2 regions of the Glutamicibacter sp. NPDC087661 genome follow, and region 2 is predicted to be linked to the other one. Evidence: predicted binding sites of a transcription regulator. Region 2 holds the regulator's gene; the other holds the start of a gene.
What was found. Region 2 encodes Rex, which represses fermentation and respiration genes when NADH is low (regulators of the CRP and FNR family bind a similar motif). Its sites were predicted from a motif close to CTTGTGAANNNNTTCACAAG; they were not measured.

Region 1 (8,319 bases), 940 kb from region 2:
CATCCGGAAGGTCGCCCTTTGCGGCGGTGCCGGCGATTCCCTGTTTGACGCGGTGCGCTCGCACCAGGCCGATGTCTACGTGACTGCTGATCTGCGTCACCACCCGGCAAGCGAAGCACGCGAAGCTGCCAACGGCGGGTTCCCTTACCTGATCGATGTCTCCCACTTCGCTTCGGAATGGGTCTGGCTGTCGGCTGGTGCCCGCGCCCTGGGCAATGTGCTCAACGATCTTGGCCACACCGTGGAGATCGAGGTTTCCCAAGTGAATTCCGATCCATGGGACTTCGTGCTGACTCCGTAGTCAGTGAGTTCCATGCTGCATCATCTGGAAATATGGGTTGAGGATTTGGCAGCCAGTACAGCTTCCCTGGGCTGGCTGCTCACTCGCCTTGGCTATGTGGTGGATTCCCAATGGGCTGATGGCATCAGCTATGCCCGCGATGGATTCTATATAGTCCTGGAATTCGGACCGGATGCCAAAAGGCAGCGGCATGACCGCCTGGCTCCCGGGCTGAACCATTTGGCTTTCCATGCTGGAACCAGGCAGGCGGTGGAAACGTTGGCTGCCCAGGCGCTGGATCACGGGTTCACCCTGATGTTCCCGGAGCTGCACCCGTACGCCGGGGGACCAAAGCACTACGCGGCGTATTTGGAAGATGCTGCCGGTTTCGAGATTGAGCTAGTAGCGGCCCTGACACAAGCTGAAGTGTGAACCAGCAACCGGTGCGATCCAGGAAATACCCAATCCCGGATCGCACCGGTTGCTTTCTTCAGGGTGCTGGCAGCAGCCGGATAGATCTGCCGCGGCCTCCTCGCGCACTTTTACGAGGTCCTAGCGCTCCGCCAGCTTCACCTCGGCCAGCGAATACTCGGCTTCAACTTCTCTGTGCCCGTTGCTGGCAGTTGCAAGCAACGAACCCTTGGTCAGTTTTCCTTCCGAGATTTCCAGGCTGGTTAGCAATCTGCTGATGGTTGCAGTCCTTGACTGCCCGGCCGCCAATTCGATGACGCTGAACCCCGGTCCTTCTAGATCGGTCAATCGCACGTTGCCTGTGTTGGTGACAGTCACCTCGAAGTTGACCCAAGCGCCGGCCCTCGAAGAGGAGTTCCCCGTACGGTCCGCTACTGCCGGCTCGGATACTTCAACGCTGAAGGCCGGTTGGCGATCCAGCAGATCTACTTCCTCGCCGGTAACGGTGTATTCATCCACAACGCTGGTGTATTCGCCGATGCGGCCTGAAGTCCAGCGGGTCTGAGGAACGAAATAACCGTCCGCTAGTTCCTGATCCGTCACCTCGTGGCGCGGGGTTGCGCAGGTGTAGGCCTTGTCAGCACCGAGGTTTGAGTAGCGGCAATTCCCTGCTGGACTGGATTCGCCTACCGGCTTGGCGGCAAACGGTGAGAAATTGCCTTCTGCGGGAACTACCCATTGATTGATATTGCCGATGTTGCTCACGCGGAAACTGTATGGCACCTTTTCACCCACCGCGTAGGGATCTGCTGCCAGGTCGCGGCTCGCATCGCCGCGCTGGCCGACTACCTCGATGCCGGTGACTTCTTGGCCGGCCACCTGAGCTGCGATGGTGGCCTGCGAAGTGCTTCCGGACGCACTCGTGAACTGCAGCTGCAATGATTGGGCGCCGAGAGCTGTCGCCGCAATGGTTATGGGCACGTTAACGGTGGTGCTCTGGCCCGGTGCAAGATCGGTGACCTGGGTAGCTGCCGCATTGAACAGGTTCGATGCACCGACGTCTATGGTTCCCGAAATGGTTTGGGCTTCCTGGTTGGTGATGGTGACCGGCACATCCACGGTCGTTCCAGCATCGGCTTTGAATGTGCTGGCTTGCATTGGGGCGCAAACGTAATTCAGCCACTCTTCATCAAAGGATGCGAATTGCATGCTGTCGGTATAGCCGGCCTCGTAGAACACACCGAACTTGCCCCCATCGAGCGCACCTGCCACCGAATAGGCAGACAACCCTCGGCGGATCGTGCGAAGCCCCGGCCAGGTCTTGCCGTCATCGCAGGAGATCCTCGCCGAGACGTTGGAGCGGGAGGCCTGCGAGTTGGCTCCGGTGTATAGCAGCTTCTTGGCCTGGCTGCTGTTGATTTCGGCATCGGGGAACATCTGCGTGATGTGGGCATTATTGGTGGGGTCAGGCAGGTTCCTGTCCTGAGTGACCGATGAATAGCTGTGGCCGCCATCGGACGAAATTGCGACCTTGCGGTAGCCGCCGCCGCTGTTATCGCGGGAGTTGAGCAGCAAGCGGCCATCAGAAAGCTCAACGACCTTGTTCTCGTCCATGGCTTTCCCGGTGAATTCGCCACGCTGCCAGGTAGCCCCGTGGTCATCCGAGTACACTGAATAGGCTTGGATAGCCCGCGATCCATCGGCTTGCATGACATCACCGGCATATTGCTGTACCAAGCGGCCGGCGTATTCACCGCGAGTGAGCTGGATTCCTTGGCCAGAGGTGGCAAAGGTGGTGCGGACCGCTCCGGGTACTGCGTGGTCGCCGGGCTTGACCACATCGGTGATCAACCGTGGCTTGCTCCAGGTAGCACCGTCATCAGTGGACTCGACCACCGCGGCGCTGATGACCTGGCGGTTCCCGTCATCGTGACCCCAGGTGCTGCCATGGAAACCTTGATCCTTTGAATAGACGAAGAAGGCGAATACCTTCCCCACCTCTTCATCCACCACGTAGCTTGGGTCGGAATAGCCGTATTTTCCTTCGTCAGCGGAGCCGGGGAAGCCGGCGGCGATGGTGGTCATCGCGCCCCATGTGGCACCGTTGTCGGTGCTCTTGCGTTGCACGATGCTGTTTGGATTCGGAGCGTCGGCGGCGCTGCCGGGGCGGGCATCCCAGGCAGCGATGATAACGCCATTGCCCAGATGGGCCATCGCCGGAATGCGGTAGAAGAAGTTCTGGGCAGTGCGGTCGGAACCCAGATTGATCTCGGAGAAGTTTCCGGGAGGTGCACCGGGATCAGCTTCGTCCAACGTGCTTGCCGCCAGCGCCCCGTGGGCGCTGATGACCGGGATGGCTAGGGAGATGGCGATGGCAGCCGCCAGGGTTTTTCCATGATGAAGCCTAGAGCGAATTCGCATGGGCCAGTTCCTCGCAGGTGAGTGGGATCCTGTAATCAGGAAGGACGTATGACGTAGGATGTCATACGTGAAGCCTAAGTGAACTGCATCACATTTGGAAGGGGTCTGCATGGAATAACGAAGCCCGGGGTGCTGCGAGGCCGGCGGTTGCAGTCAGGATTCTTCGCGTGGCAACGCCGGAGGGGTAGTGGACTGCAAATCCTGATTGGGCTATTTGGCGGTGGTGAACTGGTGGTCTTCCGGCAGCAGGATGTTCAGCGCCAAGCCCTTCTTGTCTTGGACGAGGGACGCTTCCCACTTGGTCTGGACCAGTTCGAGCAATTCTCCAGGGTTTTCCGGTGCGACCGGTTGCTGGACCAGGAAACCGGCGACCTCTCCGCGGGTGTGCTTGGCAAAGTGCGAGACCACCTTCGGGATCCCATTGCGCATCTGGAAGACGTTGACCGCAACGGTGTTGCCATTGGCCGGCTTGTAGGCGGCCGCATAGGTGCTCGACCGCGCGTCCACGATCAGCTGGTCGCCGGCCGCCGCATCCAGCACCGGAGCCAGGCGCTTCTTCCACCAGGTGGCCAGCTTGCCCAGCGGCTCGAGCTTGACCGACATGGATAAGCGGTAGGGCGGAATGCGATCGCCAAAACGCACGGCACCCCACAGGGCGGAGACCACGATGATGGATTCATCGGCGCGCCGCTGCGCTGCTTCATCCAGGCTTGCGTAGTCCAGGGCCTCGAAGAGCACCCCCGAGTAGATATCGTGCGCCTTGGCTGCGGGCTCGGTGTGCAGATTGATATTCCGCGCTACTTCCTTGGCCAGCGAGGCTCCGACTCCCAGCAGGTCCATGGCATCTTCGCGTGCTGAGACTTCAGCAAGGGCGTCAAGCACCAGGCGGCGTTCCCCCGAAAGCTCCGGAAAAGACAGGTCCTCGATTTCGAACGGAGAACCTTCGGCGTGGGCGGTCTTGCCTTCGGAAGGCGGCAACAGAATAAGCACGCGTTCCAGCTTATCGGAGTTCACCTGATCTTCTGCCCAGGGCATGTACCCGCAGAGCAGATCTGGCTAGGCTGAACCCACTACCCAGCAGCGCTTCACGCAGAGCAAGGACAGAGCATGCCCCAGCAGAACTCAAGAGCTAGCCAAACTGCCTCCGGGCAGCACTGCGACTTCGATGTGATCGTGATCGGCGCCGGGCCGGCCGGGGAGAACGCCGCCGACTATGCCACCCGGCAGGGCCTGAAGGCGGCCATCGTCGAATCCGAGCTGGTGGGCGGGGAATGCTCGTATTGGGCATGCATGCCTTCCAAGGCCCTGTTGCGCAGCGGCGATGCGCTGCGCGCGGCACGCCGGGTTCCCGGGGCCCGCGAAGCGGTGACTGGTGCGCTGGATCCCGAGGCGGTGCTCGCGCGGAGGGACGCCTTCACCAGCAACTGGGATGATGCCGGGCAGGAACGGTGGCTGCGCTCGGCGGGCATCGAGTTGATCCGCGGCCGGGCGCGGCTTTCCGGGCGCGGCCTGGTGCAGGTGACGGATCGCGAGTACTCGGCCCGGGCCGTAGTCCTGGCCACCGGATCCACTCCAGTTCTGCCTGGGATCGAGGGATTGGCTGAAGCCAGGCCGTGGGGCACCCGGGAGGCCACTGCGGCCAAGGCGATCCCGCCAAGGCTGGCCATCATCGGTGGCGGAGTTGCTGGGGTGGAGCTGGCATTCGCCTTCGCCTCCCTCGGATCCAAGGTCACCATCCTTGCCCGCGGGTCGCTGCTGGGCCGCGAAGAGCCGTTCGCCGGCGAGCTGGTGGCCCGGTCGCTGGCCGAGGCCGGGGTAGTGGTGCACCAGGACACCACTCCGTTGCAGGTCTACCGCGATGAGCACGGGATAGCCGGCCTCCAGCTGCCCGGAGGATCCCTCGTGGAAGCCGAGGAAGTGCTCGTCTCCACCGGGCGGCGGCCGGACATCGGGAACCTGGGACTCGAAGCACTCGGGGTGGACCCGTCCCGGCGGTTGCAGGTCGATGACACGATGCTCGTGGCGGGCACCGACTGGCTCTACGCCGTGGGAGATGCCAGCGGGCGCAGCCCGCTGACCCACCAGGGCAAGTACCAGGCCCGGGCCGCGGGCGAGGCCATTGCTGCGAGGATCAATGGAACCGGGGTTCTCGATGCGCCCTGGGGCAGGCATGCGGCCACGGCGGACCACCATGCGGTGCCGCGCGTGGTCTTCAGCGATCCGCAGATCGCCGCGGTCGGACTCACCGAACGCCAGGCCCGCGACGCCGGTCTGCAGATTTCGGTTATCGAGCACGATCTGGGTGCGGTGGCCGGGGCGAGCCTGCACGCCGACGGGTATTCCGGGCGGGCCAAGCTGGTGATAGACCAGGCGCGTTCGGTGATCGTCGGCGCCACTTTCGCTGGCCAGGATGCCGCGGAACTGCTGCATGCGGCCACCATTGCGATCGTCGGCGAGGTCAGCCTGGACCGGCTGTGGCATGCGGTCCCCGCCTATCCGACGATCAGCGAAATCTGGTTGCGGTTGCTTGAGGCGCAGCGGTTCGGGTGAACCCGGCTGTGACCGAATCAGCGTTCGGAAGTGGTCTGCGGCCCGCGCCCAACGCATTAGACTGGTAGTGAATGGGATGGCCAGACGGTCGCGTGGCAAGCAATTGCCCCGAGGAACGTCCGGGCTCCGCAGAACAGGGTGGTGGGTAACGCCCACTCGGGGTAACCCGCAGGCTAGTGCCACAGAAAATAGACCGCCAGGTTTTCCTGGTAAGGGTGAAACGGTGGTGTAAGAGACCACCAGCACCCCAAGCGATTGGGGTGGCTAGGTAAACCCCACTCGGAGCAAGGTCAGACAGACTGCGTCATGAGGGCTGTTCGCCCCATGCAGTCGGGTGGACCGCTAGAGGCTGCCGGCAACGGCAGTCGTAGATAGATGACCGTCCCGCTTCGGCGCGACAAAACCCGGCGTATCGGCCATCCCATTCACACTCTTCCTTCCTGCGATTGCGCCGGCATCAGCCTTTAGTGCGCTGGTGAGATGATTCACAGTCCCCGATCCTCAGTTTTTCTGCGCACGGTCTAGAATGGATCATGTACTTACGAGGATGATCCTGTTACCTCGTGCCACCGCAAAAGCAATGGTGCTTCCCACGGTGCCAACCGACTTTATGGATCTGCGAGTCGGCTGAATTGGAAGGATTTTCTGTGACCCAGCAGTCTGTCGTTGCCCAGCAAGAATGGAGCGGGCGCGAAGAGCTCGCCGAGGCCATGATCCCACTGATCGGACGTCTGTACCGCAAGAACAATGTGGTGACCTCCGTCTACGGCCGCAAGCTGATCAACCAGTCCGCCATCGACATCATCAAGGCCCACCGCGTAGTGCGCCGCATCGATGGCGAAGAGCTCGACCTGAACGACACCAAGGCCATCCTGGATGCCATCGAGGCCCTGAACGTCGGTTCGGTAGCAGTTGACCTCGGCCGCGTGAACAAGAAGTTCAAGGAATCCGGTTCCGCTGATTTGAACGCTTTCCTGGCTGATGAATTGGGCGAGAAGGTTGGCCAGGCCGGCGCAACCGACGCTGAACCCCAGGACGTTGTCCTCTACGGCTTCGGCCGCATCGGACGCCTGCTGGCCCGCATCCTGATCGAGCGTGGCGGCTACGGCCTGCGCCTGCGCGCCATCGTGGTCCGCAAGGGCTCGGATGACGACATCGTCAAGCGCGCTTCGCTGCTGCGCCGCGACTCGGTGCACGGCCGCTTCGAAGGCTCGATCACGGTCGACGAGGAAAACAGCACGATCCTCGCCAACGGCACCCTGATCAAGGTCATCTACTCGAATGATCCGACCACCGTCGACTACACCGAGCACGGCATCGACAACGCCATCGTGGTGGACAACACCGGCCGCTGGCGCGATGAGGCCGGACTGTCCCAGCACCTGGCCGCCAAGGGCGTTTCCCGCGTGCTGCTGACCGCACCGGGCAAGGGCGATCTGAAGAACATCGTCCACGGCATCAACGATTCGTGGATCACCGCAGAAGACAAGATCGTCACCGCTGCCTCGTGCACCACCAACGCCATCACCCCAGTGCTCAAGGCCCTGAACGACAAGTTCGGTGTCACCCACGGGCACGTCGAGACCGTTCACTCGTTCACCAACGACCAGAACCTGATCGACAACTTCCACAAGGGCGAGCGCCGCGGCCGTTCGGCAGCGCTGAACATGGTGATCACCGAAACCGGTGCCGCCAAGGCAGTGGCCAAGGCCCTGCCGGAGTTCGAAGGCAAGCTGACCGGCAACGCGATCCGTGTACCGACCCCGGATGTCTCCATGGCGATCTTGAACTTGAACCTGGAGAACGGGACCACCAAGGAAGAGCTCAATGCCTACCTGCGTGAAACCTCGCTGACCTCCAGCTTGCACAAGCAGATCGACTACATCGATTCGCCTGAGGTTGTCTCCACCGACTTCGTCGGCTCGCGCCGCGCCGGCATCGTTGACGGCCTGGCCACTATCGTGTCCGGCAAGAACGCTGTCGTCTACGTTTGGTACGACAACGAGTTCGGCTACTCCTGCCAGGTTGTGCGCGTCATCGAATCGATGGCCGGCACCCACCCGGCTGCAGTGCCTGCAGTGAAGGCTGAAGCCGTCACCGCCTAGGACCTCGCTGCTTGCAGCTGAAGGGACCATCCCAACGCATTGCGCGCTGGGATGGTCCCTTTTGCTATTCCATCCGGGCGGCACGAAGCCCTCCAAAGGACCTTCCGGGTCCAGGGGGCCAACGAGAACCAGTACCTGGCCAGCACCTCTCCAGCAAAGTCCAGGCAGGTCTCGACCTTTGCGCGCATCCGGGCTTGGAGGTCCGCTTTAGCCTGCGCCGCCCTGCATCAACGGGGGCTGCAGGTGCGCCTCTTCGCGGGCATCTCTGGACCCCCGCACTGCTAGGCTTTAGGCCATCAAGCATTGGATCGAGGTTGGTTAATGGACAGTACCCGGACGCTGGCGGCGCGCATGGCGAGCCAGCTGCTACTGGAGCCGGCAGAATCCGTACTGCAGGCCGCAGAACACATGCTCGCGTTCCAGTCCCAGGACTTCGCTGCAGGACGCTACGCGCTGGCTCAGCGCTCCGCAGCGCAAGAATCCCGCCAGCAAGTCGATGCGCTCTTCAGCGAAGGCCGGCTCGTGCGGTCATGGACCATGCGGGGCACGCTG
Region 2 (8,319 bases):
GCGCGATGACCGCCTGCAGGCTGATCGCTGTGAGGATCACGATGCGCAGCAATGAACTTACTTCACCCAGGGCTGAGGCTCCAGAACTGTTCATCGAATTCTGCGCCATCAGCTTGGCTCGCACGCCCAGCTTGCGGGATACCGCCAGGGACATGATGGAGGCCAGGGTCAAAATGCCCAGGCCGCCCATGAACGTTGCGACCAGCATGATCAGCTGACCGGCGAATGACCAGTGCACAGCGGTGGAGACGGTCGTTAGGCCAGTAACGCAAACTGCCGACACAGCGGTGAATAATGCGTCATGCAGCGCGGTGGCTTCCCCCGTGGCCGAGGAAAACGGCGCCGCGAGCAGGGAGGTGAACAACGTGATAGCCAGCAAGAAGGCGCCAAGAGTCAAGCGCGCGGGGGAGCGCACGGTGAAGTCCGCAACTGCGATGCGAACGGTCAGCCATTTCTTGCGTCGCTGTTCGCGCATTTCAGCTGCCCGGGCGCTGGGGCCCGATGCACTGGCTGTGCTCATTTATTACTCGCCGTTTCCTGGGGAACAGTTCTTTGCCATGAGGATTTGAAGTCCTTCTAGTAATTTACGCGTTTCCACCGCTAAACGCTTGTGTTGCCCGGCTAAAGACCCGACAAGCCGCGCAAACTGCCATGAATTCATGAGTTGGGTCACTATCGGGTAGCCTGAAATCGTGTTAGATCCGCAGCATGCCCCACGGCCCACCATGGTGATGTGGGATGAAGAGTATCTGAAGTACAAATTCAGCGACTGGCATCCCATGCACCCTTCACGGCTAGAACTGACCTATCGACTCAGCGATGAGCTGGATATCTTCGATGCGCCGAACGTCACGATACAGGCTCCGGATATTGCCGACGATGCGGTCATCGGCTCCGTCCATGACCAGAGCTATATCGATCAGGTGCGGCGGGTGAGCCAGGATCCAACACTCGTTGCCGAAGAATTCGGCTTGGGCACCGAAGACGACCCGGTATTCGCCGGGATGCATGAAGCCGCCGGGCGCATTGTTGGCGGTTCGGTAGCAGCGGCCCAAGCCATCATGGACCAAGAGGTGGTCCGTGCGGTGAACTTCGCCGGCGGCATGCACCACGCCGCGAAAAGCAAGGCCAGCGGTTTCTGCATCTACAATGACGCTGCTGCCGCGATCCATCGCATGCTGGAACAAGGTGCCCAACGCGTGGTCTACATCGATGTGGACGCGCATCACGGGGATGGCACCGAGTCGATCTTCTGGGATGACGAACGCGTGCTGACCATTTCCATCCATGAATCCGGGCTGTCGCTGTTCCCCGGTACGGGATTCGCCAATGAAATTGGCGGCAAGAACGCCGAAGGCAGCGCAGTAAATGTTGCTCTGCCGGCAATGACCGGGGACTCCGGGTGGATGCGTGCCTTCCATGCGATCGTTCCGCAGCTGGTACGCGCCTTCAAGCCCGAAATCATCGTCTCCCAGCACGGTTGCGATGCGCACCGTGATGATGACATGACCAACTTGAAGCTGTCTGTTGATGCGCAACGCCAGGCGGCCCTGGACATATCCCAGTTGGCAGATGAGCTGTGCGAAGGCCGGTGGCTGGCTACCGGAGGCGGGGGATACAACGTCACCGCCGTCGTGCCGCGTACCTGGACCCATCTGACGGCGATTGTTGCCGGCAAGCCGGTGCCGTTGCGTACCTATGTTCCCGAGACCTTCCGCCGCTACGTTCTGGAAAGGTACGGCCGTGCCATGCCTTACCTCATGGGCGATGACGCCCAGCTGTGGTGGCGCAATTGGGAAGTCGGCTATGATCCGGCCGATCCGGTAGACCGAACCATCATTGCTACACGCAAGGAGATATTCCCGCTTTTCGGGCTCGATCCATGGTTCGACTAGCCTCGCATGGCTGCGGCCAACGGAGACAGAGGCGAGACCTCACAGCATTTTAGGCATGGAAATCGATTGCCAACCGTTCATATGCCGTTAGGGTTATGTGTGTGGCAATTGATGAAGTGTTTTCGGCGTTGGCTGAACCAACCCGACGAAAGATAATAGAAGCGCTCAAGAACGAGCCGAAAGCAGTGGGCACTCTGGTCACTGAACTGGAGATCTCGCAGCCGACTGTTTCCAAGCACTTGAAGGTGCTGCGCGAAGCTGAACTCGTGAGCATGGCCGCTGCCGGGCAGCGGCGCATCTACAGCATTGATACCTCAGCGCTGGAAGATCTCGTGCGCTGGTGCGCCGATTTGGTACCTGCCCAACTGGAGGGCCAGGAGCTGGCAACCACGCAGGCCGAAGCCGAGGGGCAGCTGGCAGCGGTATCGAATCCAACGGCTCAGCAGATCGGTCGGCGCGTTGGCCAAGGCCTGGAACAAGTTACTGGACGTGCGCAAGAGTTTTTCGAGAAACTTCCGCGGTTCGGGCGTCGGCGCTAGCTCTTGTCCAGTCTTCGGCGCTGCAACCGTGCAATATGGTCAATCTTTTAAGTTACGCGCGCAATCCTGTTTTATAACATGAAAATTTTGTTCAGAATGCCCAGCATGGCATTCTCGTGTGCGGGGCAGTGACGCCGGCAATGAGGCCCCTTGTGCGCCTGTGCCTGCCCCAAGTGATGAGGAGAAAAACTTGGATAAGCACTTAGCGACGATTCGCGACGAAGTCTTCCGCCGCAATCCCGGCGAAGCAGAATTCCACCAGGCCGTCACGGAAGTATTCGACAGCCTTGAAGCTGTATCGGTCAAGCATCCTGAATACGCCGAAGCCGCAATCCTGCAGCGTTTGTGCGAACCTGAACGCCAGATCATCTTCCGAGTGCCATGGGTTGACGACGAAGGCCGCGTGCAGATCAACCGCGGCTTCCGCGTTGAATTCAACTCGGCTCTGGGCCCATACAAGGGCGGTCTGCGTTTCCACCCATCGGTTTACCTTGGCATCGTCAAGTTCCTGGGCTTCGAACAGATCTTCAAGAACTCCCTGACCGGCATGCCCATCGGCGGCGGCAAGGGCGGCTCGGACTTCGACCCGCGCGGCAAGTCCGATGGCGAAGTCATGCGCTTCTGCCAGTCCTTCATGACTGAGCTCTACCGCCACATTGGCGAATACACCGACGTGCCAGCCGGCGATATCGGCGTTGGCGGCCGCGAAATCGGTTACCTCTTCGGCCAGTACAAGCGCATCACCAACCGCTACGAGTCCGGTGTGCTGACGGGCAAGGGCTTGAGCTGGGGCGGTTCCCTGGTTCGCCCGGAAGCCACCGGCTACGGCGCAGTGATCTTCACTGAAGAAATGCTCAAGACCCGCGGCCAGACTTTCGATGGCCAGCGCGTGGTCGTTTCCGGTTCGGGCAACGTGGCAATCCACGCCATCGAGAAGGCGCAGGCACTGGGAGCGAAGGTCGTTACGGCTTCCGACTCGGCCGGCTTCATCGTTGACGAGGGCGGCATCGACCTGGATCTGCTGCGTCAGATCAAGGAAGTTGAGCGCGGCCGCATCTCCGAGTATGCCGAACGCCGTGGCACCAAGAAGGTGAAGTACGTTGCCGGTGGCAGCGTCTGGGACGTTGCAGGCACCGTAGCGCTGCCCTGCGCAACCCAGAACGAATTGGGCGCTGAGGCCGCAAAGAAGATGGTTGCTGCTGGCACCATCGCAGTGGCCGAAGGCGCCAACATGCCTACTACCGCTGAAGCGACCTCGATCTTCCAGGATGCAGGGGTGCTCTTCGGCCCGGGCAAGGCAGCCAACGCTGGTGGTGTTGCTACCTCCGCTCTGGAGATGCAGCAGAACGCCAGCCGCGATGCATGGAGCTTCGAGCACACCGAGCGTCGCCTGACTGAGATCATGGTCGGCATCCACACCAGCTGTGCTGCTACTGCAGACGAGTACGGCATGCCGGGGAACTACGTCGCCGGCGCCAACATCGCGGGCTTCGTGAAGGTCGCAGACGCAATGCTCGCACAGGGCGTCATCTAATAATCTGCAGCGCTGCAATCCGCGTGAATTCATTGGGGACCCGGTGAAATCACGCGGATTGTCTCGTTCAGGCATCAAAAAATGTGATTCAGATGGTCACGTGTGTGTTTCGTGATGCAAAAGTTACAAAAGTGCGATTAGACTAGTACAAAGCGAACGTGAACCTGAACCGCCGATGTTGATCCAAAGTCGTGTAAGTTCATCTTCGCTAAATTAACGCGACGAATAAGAGATCAGCGTCAGGAGAATATCCCGCATGACGGATAAACAGAATTTTGCCGGAGCCCGTTTCATGACTGTGGCCGAAGTGGCCGACATGATGCGCGTTTCCAAAATGACCGTTTATCGGCTGATCCACGCCGGTGATTTGCCTGCTGTTCAGTTCGGTCGCTCCTATCGCGTTCCGGAAAACGCCGTGGAATCATATCTGAATGCCGCGGCCATTGATCCGCAGCACGGTACCGGTTCTTACGGTCGATAGTCCGCGCGATGGTCAGAGCATGACCGAAAAGCGGGTAATCTGTTAAGGAACGTTTAACGTCCGGTCAACCTTGTCCTTGGGCTCGCGCGCAAGCAGGCATTTGGGGTTGACGCATTTATTTAGTTTGTGAGGAACCACTATGGGCTCTGTTATCAAGAAGCGCCGCAAGCGTATGTCGAAGAAGAAGCACCGCAAATTGCTTCGTAAGACCCGCCACCAGCGTCGTAATAAGAAGTAAATCTACTTCTGAGCATTTGCCGCTTGGCAATCATCGCCACCGCTTCACAGTGAAACTGTTGAACGGTGGCGATTGCTTTATCCAAAGCCGCCCAGCGCCGGCCTAAGAGCCGGAACGGCGCAGAATGGACCGTCGCGCCGCCCAGAGCGCACCAAGCACTCCAGCGGCCTTCAGGCCTAGTTTGGCAGCTCGCTGGCCGGTGCGGAAATCGTAGACCTGCCAGCCGCGGCGCTTGGCGTAGGCGCGAAGCCGCGCATCGGGATTGATGCATACGGGGTGTCCCACAGCTTCAAGCAAGGGAACATCATTGTAGGAATCCGAGTATGCCCATGATTTCGACAGCGAGATGCCGCGAGCCTTCGCCAGGGTGCGCACCGCTTGCGCTTTTTCCGCAGCGTGCAGGATCGGGCTGGCCAGCGCTCCGGTGTAGAAACCGTCTTCGCTGGCCACTACAGTGCCCAATGCACCGGTAAGTTCGAGACGTTGCGAGATGACATTCGCCACTTCCAGGGGAGTGGCAGTGACTAGCCAGACTTCACGGCCCACCGTCCGATGCTGGCGAGCAATGGCTACCGTACCGGTCCATAGCTTGGGTTCGATGTATTCGTCATAGATCTCGTTGCCGATCTTCTCGATCTCGGACACCGGGATCCCTCGGACCATCATCAACGCACGGTCGCGAATCTGGTGAATGTCCCCTAGGTGCTCACCGCGCGCGGCGAAGCGCAACTGCTTGAGCGCGAACCAGAGGATTTCGCGGAATTGGAAGAAGCGGCGCTCATGCAGTTTCCGGGCCAGCAGATACAGCGATGCACCGCGCACAAGGGTGTTATCTACATCGAAGAAAGCGGCGACCGTGTCCGGAGCCAGGGCGGAATTCGGGCTGGGGTGATGATCGATGGAAGACATTTGATCCAGTTTATTTCATTGCCAAGTTTAAGGGCGGTTACGGCTCGTGAGATTATAGGCAGGTGAGTACTTTGAATCAGATCCAGCTGTTGGTTCGAGAAGGCTGCCACCTGTGCCAGGCCGCACGCGCAACCGTGGCCGAGGTGACTGGCCGGTTGAATATGGAGTTTTCCGAACTGGATATTGACCAGCACCCTGAATTGCTGGCCAAGCACCACGAGGAAGTGCCGGTTCTGCTGATCAACGGAGAAGTCCGCGACTTCTGGCACATCGACGCACAGCGTCTGGAACGACTACTGAGCAGCTAGCCGCTGCCGAATAAATGAAAATGCGTTGTGCTCTTCAAGAGCACCGAAAAGTGCGGGAGAACGAAGATGTCAGAGCTTGAAGCCCGGGTCCTGCCTGAGGCCACGCTGGCTCGACTGACCCAGTACTTGCGCGCGCTGAACGCCTTGGAAGCCCAGGGCCTGGAACGCACCAGTTCCGGGGTGCTGGCCAAGGAAGCTGGAGTGAACCCCTCCATCCTGCGCAAAGACCTTTCCTGGTTGGGTTCCTACGGAACCCGCGGGGTGGGCTACGTGGTCCGCGAACTGGCAGAACATATCAGCCGCACCCTCGGCCTGAACCAGGACTGGCGTGTGGCCATCCTCGGCGCCGGTAACCTGGGGCGCGCGCTCAGCGGATATGCAGGCTTCAGGACTCGTGGCTTCAACGTCAAGGCGATCCTGGATATCGACCCCGCACTGGTCGGCAGCCCGGTCGGCGAGCTGCACGTGGAAGCGATCGCGGACTTGGCCGCAGTGGTTGAACGCGAAGAAATCAACATCGCTGTTCTGGCAATTCCGGGCGATGCTGCGCAGGACCTGGTCTACGAACTGGCCGCGCTTTCGGTCCGCTCGGTGCTCTCGTTCGCACCGATGCCGCTTCGCGTACCCGCGGGCATGAACCTGCGGCGCGTTGATCTTTCCACTGAATTGCAGATCCTGGCATACCTCGCCGTTCAAGGCTGAAGCCGCGCAGACGAGAAAAGGCGTAGCCGCGTCATCCCTTGGGTGGATGGAGCGGCTACGCCTTTATTGTCCCTGCAGGGCCTCGCGAAGAGGCTCGGCCATGCGTTTAGCGGAAGCCGGCCAGGCGAGCCTGGCGGCGCTGCGCAATGTATTGCGAAGAAGGGCGCAACCAGGCGAAGACCACGCCTGCAATGCCCAACAAGATGCCCACAACGTAGACAGCGTTGATAATTCCGGCTTGAGTGTCAGCGAACATGCTGATCATTGGAACGATAGTCACCAGATTCAGCAGTGAAAGCGCACCGAGGATCGTGGCGATAATTCGCATGGCGCCCACGCCGCGGCCAACGAAGAAGCCCACCAGGAAATACAGGGCCAAGGTGATGATCATGGAGATAATCACGAAGGTCGACATCATGGAATTGACCTGGGCCATGAAGGCCTCAGGGCTTGCCATCATCTGTTCAACCAGTGGATCCTGCTCCATGCCCGGGGTGCTCTGCATCTGGTTCTGGAACTCTTCTTGCACCAGCGACCACTGCTGGCCAATCATGTTGGCCATCATGTTGGAGTTGGTCATCAGCCAGCTGGCGAGGGCACTGAAGATGCCCGCGAGCATGATCAAGCCAAAGGCGATAGCCAAGGTCCGTGGCCGCTCGGTCGGCGGCTGCACGCCGGCGTAACCTCCCTGCTGGGCATACTGGTCGTAGCCCGGTGCCTGCGGTTGCCCGTAAGGATTCGGATTCTGGCCGTACGGGTTCTGGCCGTACGGCGAGGGCTGCTGGCCGTAGGGGTTTTCGCCGTACGGGTTCTGCGATGAACCCTGGCCGGAAGGGCCCGGGTTGTAGGGCTGGCCCGGCTGGTTAGGATCGTTGTCGCTCATGATGCGTCCTTCTGGTCGAACTGTCTTATTGACTAAGCGTAGTGGCAGTCGATTGTGAGCAACCCCTCCGAAAGGATGGTTTTTCCATATGGGATTCCAATGCGTGTCCTGTGAATAGTTGACGGTGGCCACAATATGGCTAATTTGCACCGAATATTTGAGACACTGGAGGCATGCCTTTATCGACCGTCCATTTGTTGCGCCACGGGGAAGTTTTCAACCCTGACCGTATGCTCTACGGCAGGATCCCCGGCTTCGGGCTCTCGGAACTCGGATTCCAGATGGCCGATGGGGCAGGAGAATATTTTGCCAAGCGCCAAGCAGAAGGCGGCAACGTGGTGCGTCTGGTGGCCTCACCGCTCCTGCGAGCCCAGCAGACAGCCGCGCCGACCTCCAATGCTCTGGATCTGCAGGTCCACACCGACGAGCGGGTTATCGAAGCCGGCAACAAGCTGGAAGGGCTGTCCAAGGTTGCGGAGCACCTGCGTCAGCCGAAGTACTGGCCGCTGCTGGTCAACCCGCTGAAGCCTTCATGGGGCGAACCATATGCCCAGCAGGTTGCTCGCATGCGCCTGGCCATGGATGAGCACCGCAAGGCCGCCCTCGCCGAGCACGGCGAAGGAGCGGAAGTCATTATCGTCAGCCACCAGCTGCCGATCTGGGTTACGCGCCGCGCCGCCGAGAAGAAGCCGCTGTGGCACGATCCGCGCCAGCGCGAGTGCACCCTGGCTTCCATCACCAGCTTTGATTTTGAGGGAGACGAATTGGTCTCCGTGCGTTACACCGAACCGTGCCCCGAGCTGCTTGCCGGCGCGGCGAATATCCCTGGA

Region 1: the regulator Rex is predicted to act here: its motif matches at 6,135-6,154, upstream of ACIOTN_RS05355 (glyceraldehyde-3-phosphate dehydrogenase).

The regions. Positions count from the first base shown of each region.
Region 1 is NZ_JBIUWE010000001.1:1,123,814-1,132,132, reverse strand. Features, by position in the region: gene ACIOTN_RS05385 (Nif3-like dinuclear metal center hexameric protein) at 1-301, shown strand, start outside; gene ACIOTN_RS05380 (VOC family protein) at 314-712, shown strand; gene ACIOTN_RS05375 (exo-alpha-sialidase) at 833-3,112, opposite strand; gene ACIOTN_RS05370 (YaaA family protein) at 3,323-4,102, opposite strand; gene ACIOTN_RS05365 (dihydrolipoyl dehydrogenase family protein) at 4,220-5,662, shown strand; RNA gene rnpB (RNase P RNA component class A) at 5,735-6,090, shown strand; gene ACIOTN_RS05355 (glyceraldehyde-3-phosphate dehydrogenase) at 6,310-7,767, shown strand; gene ACIOTN_RS05350 (winged helix DNA-binding domain-containing protein) at 8,089-8,319, shown strand, end outside.
Region 2 is NZ_JBIUWE010000001.1:188,310-196,628, forward strand. Features, by position in the region: gene ACIOTN_RS00870 (TrkH family potassium uptake protein) at 1-520, opposite strand, end outside; gene ACIOTN_RS00875 (acetoin utilization protein AcuC) at 726-1,895, shown strand; gene ACIOTN_RS00880 (metalloregulator ArsR/SmtB family transcription factor) at 1,997-2,434, shown strand; gene gdhA (NADP-specific glutamate dehydrogenase) at 2,625-3,968, shown strand; gene ACIOTN_RS00890 (helix-turn-helix domain-containing protein) at 4,225-4,449, shown strand; gene ACIOTN_RS00895 (30S ribosomal protein bS22) at 4,589-4,687, shown strand; gene ACIOTN_RS00900 (HAD family phosphatase) at 4,790-5,596, opposite strand; gene ACIOTN_RS00905 (glutaredoxin family protein) at 5,659-5,904, shown strand; gene ACIOTN_RS00910 (redox-sensing transcriptional repressor Rex) at 5,932-6,606, shown strand; gene ACIOTN_RS00915 (DUF3824 domain-containing protein) at 6,713-7,489, opposite strand; gene ACIOTN_RS00920 (histidine phosphatase family protein) at 7,663-8,319, shown strand, end outside.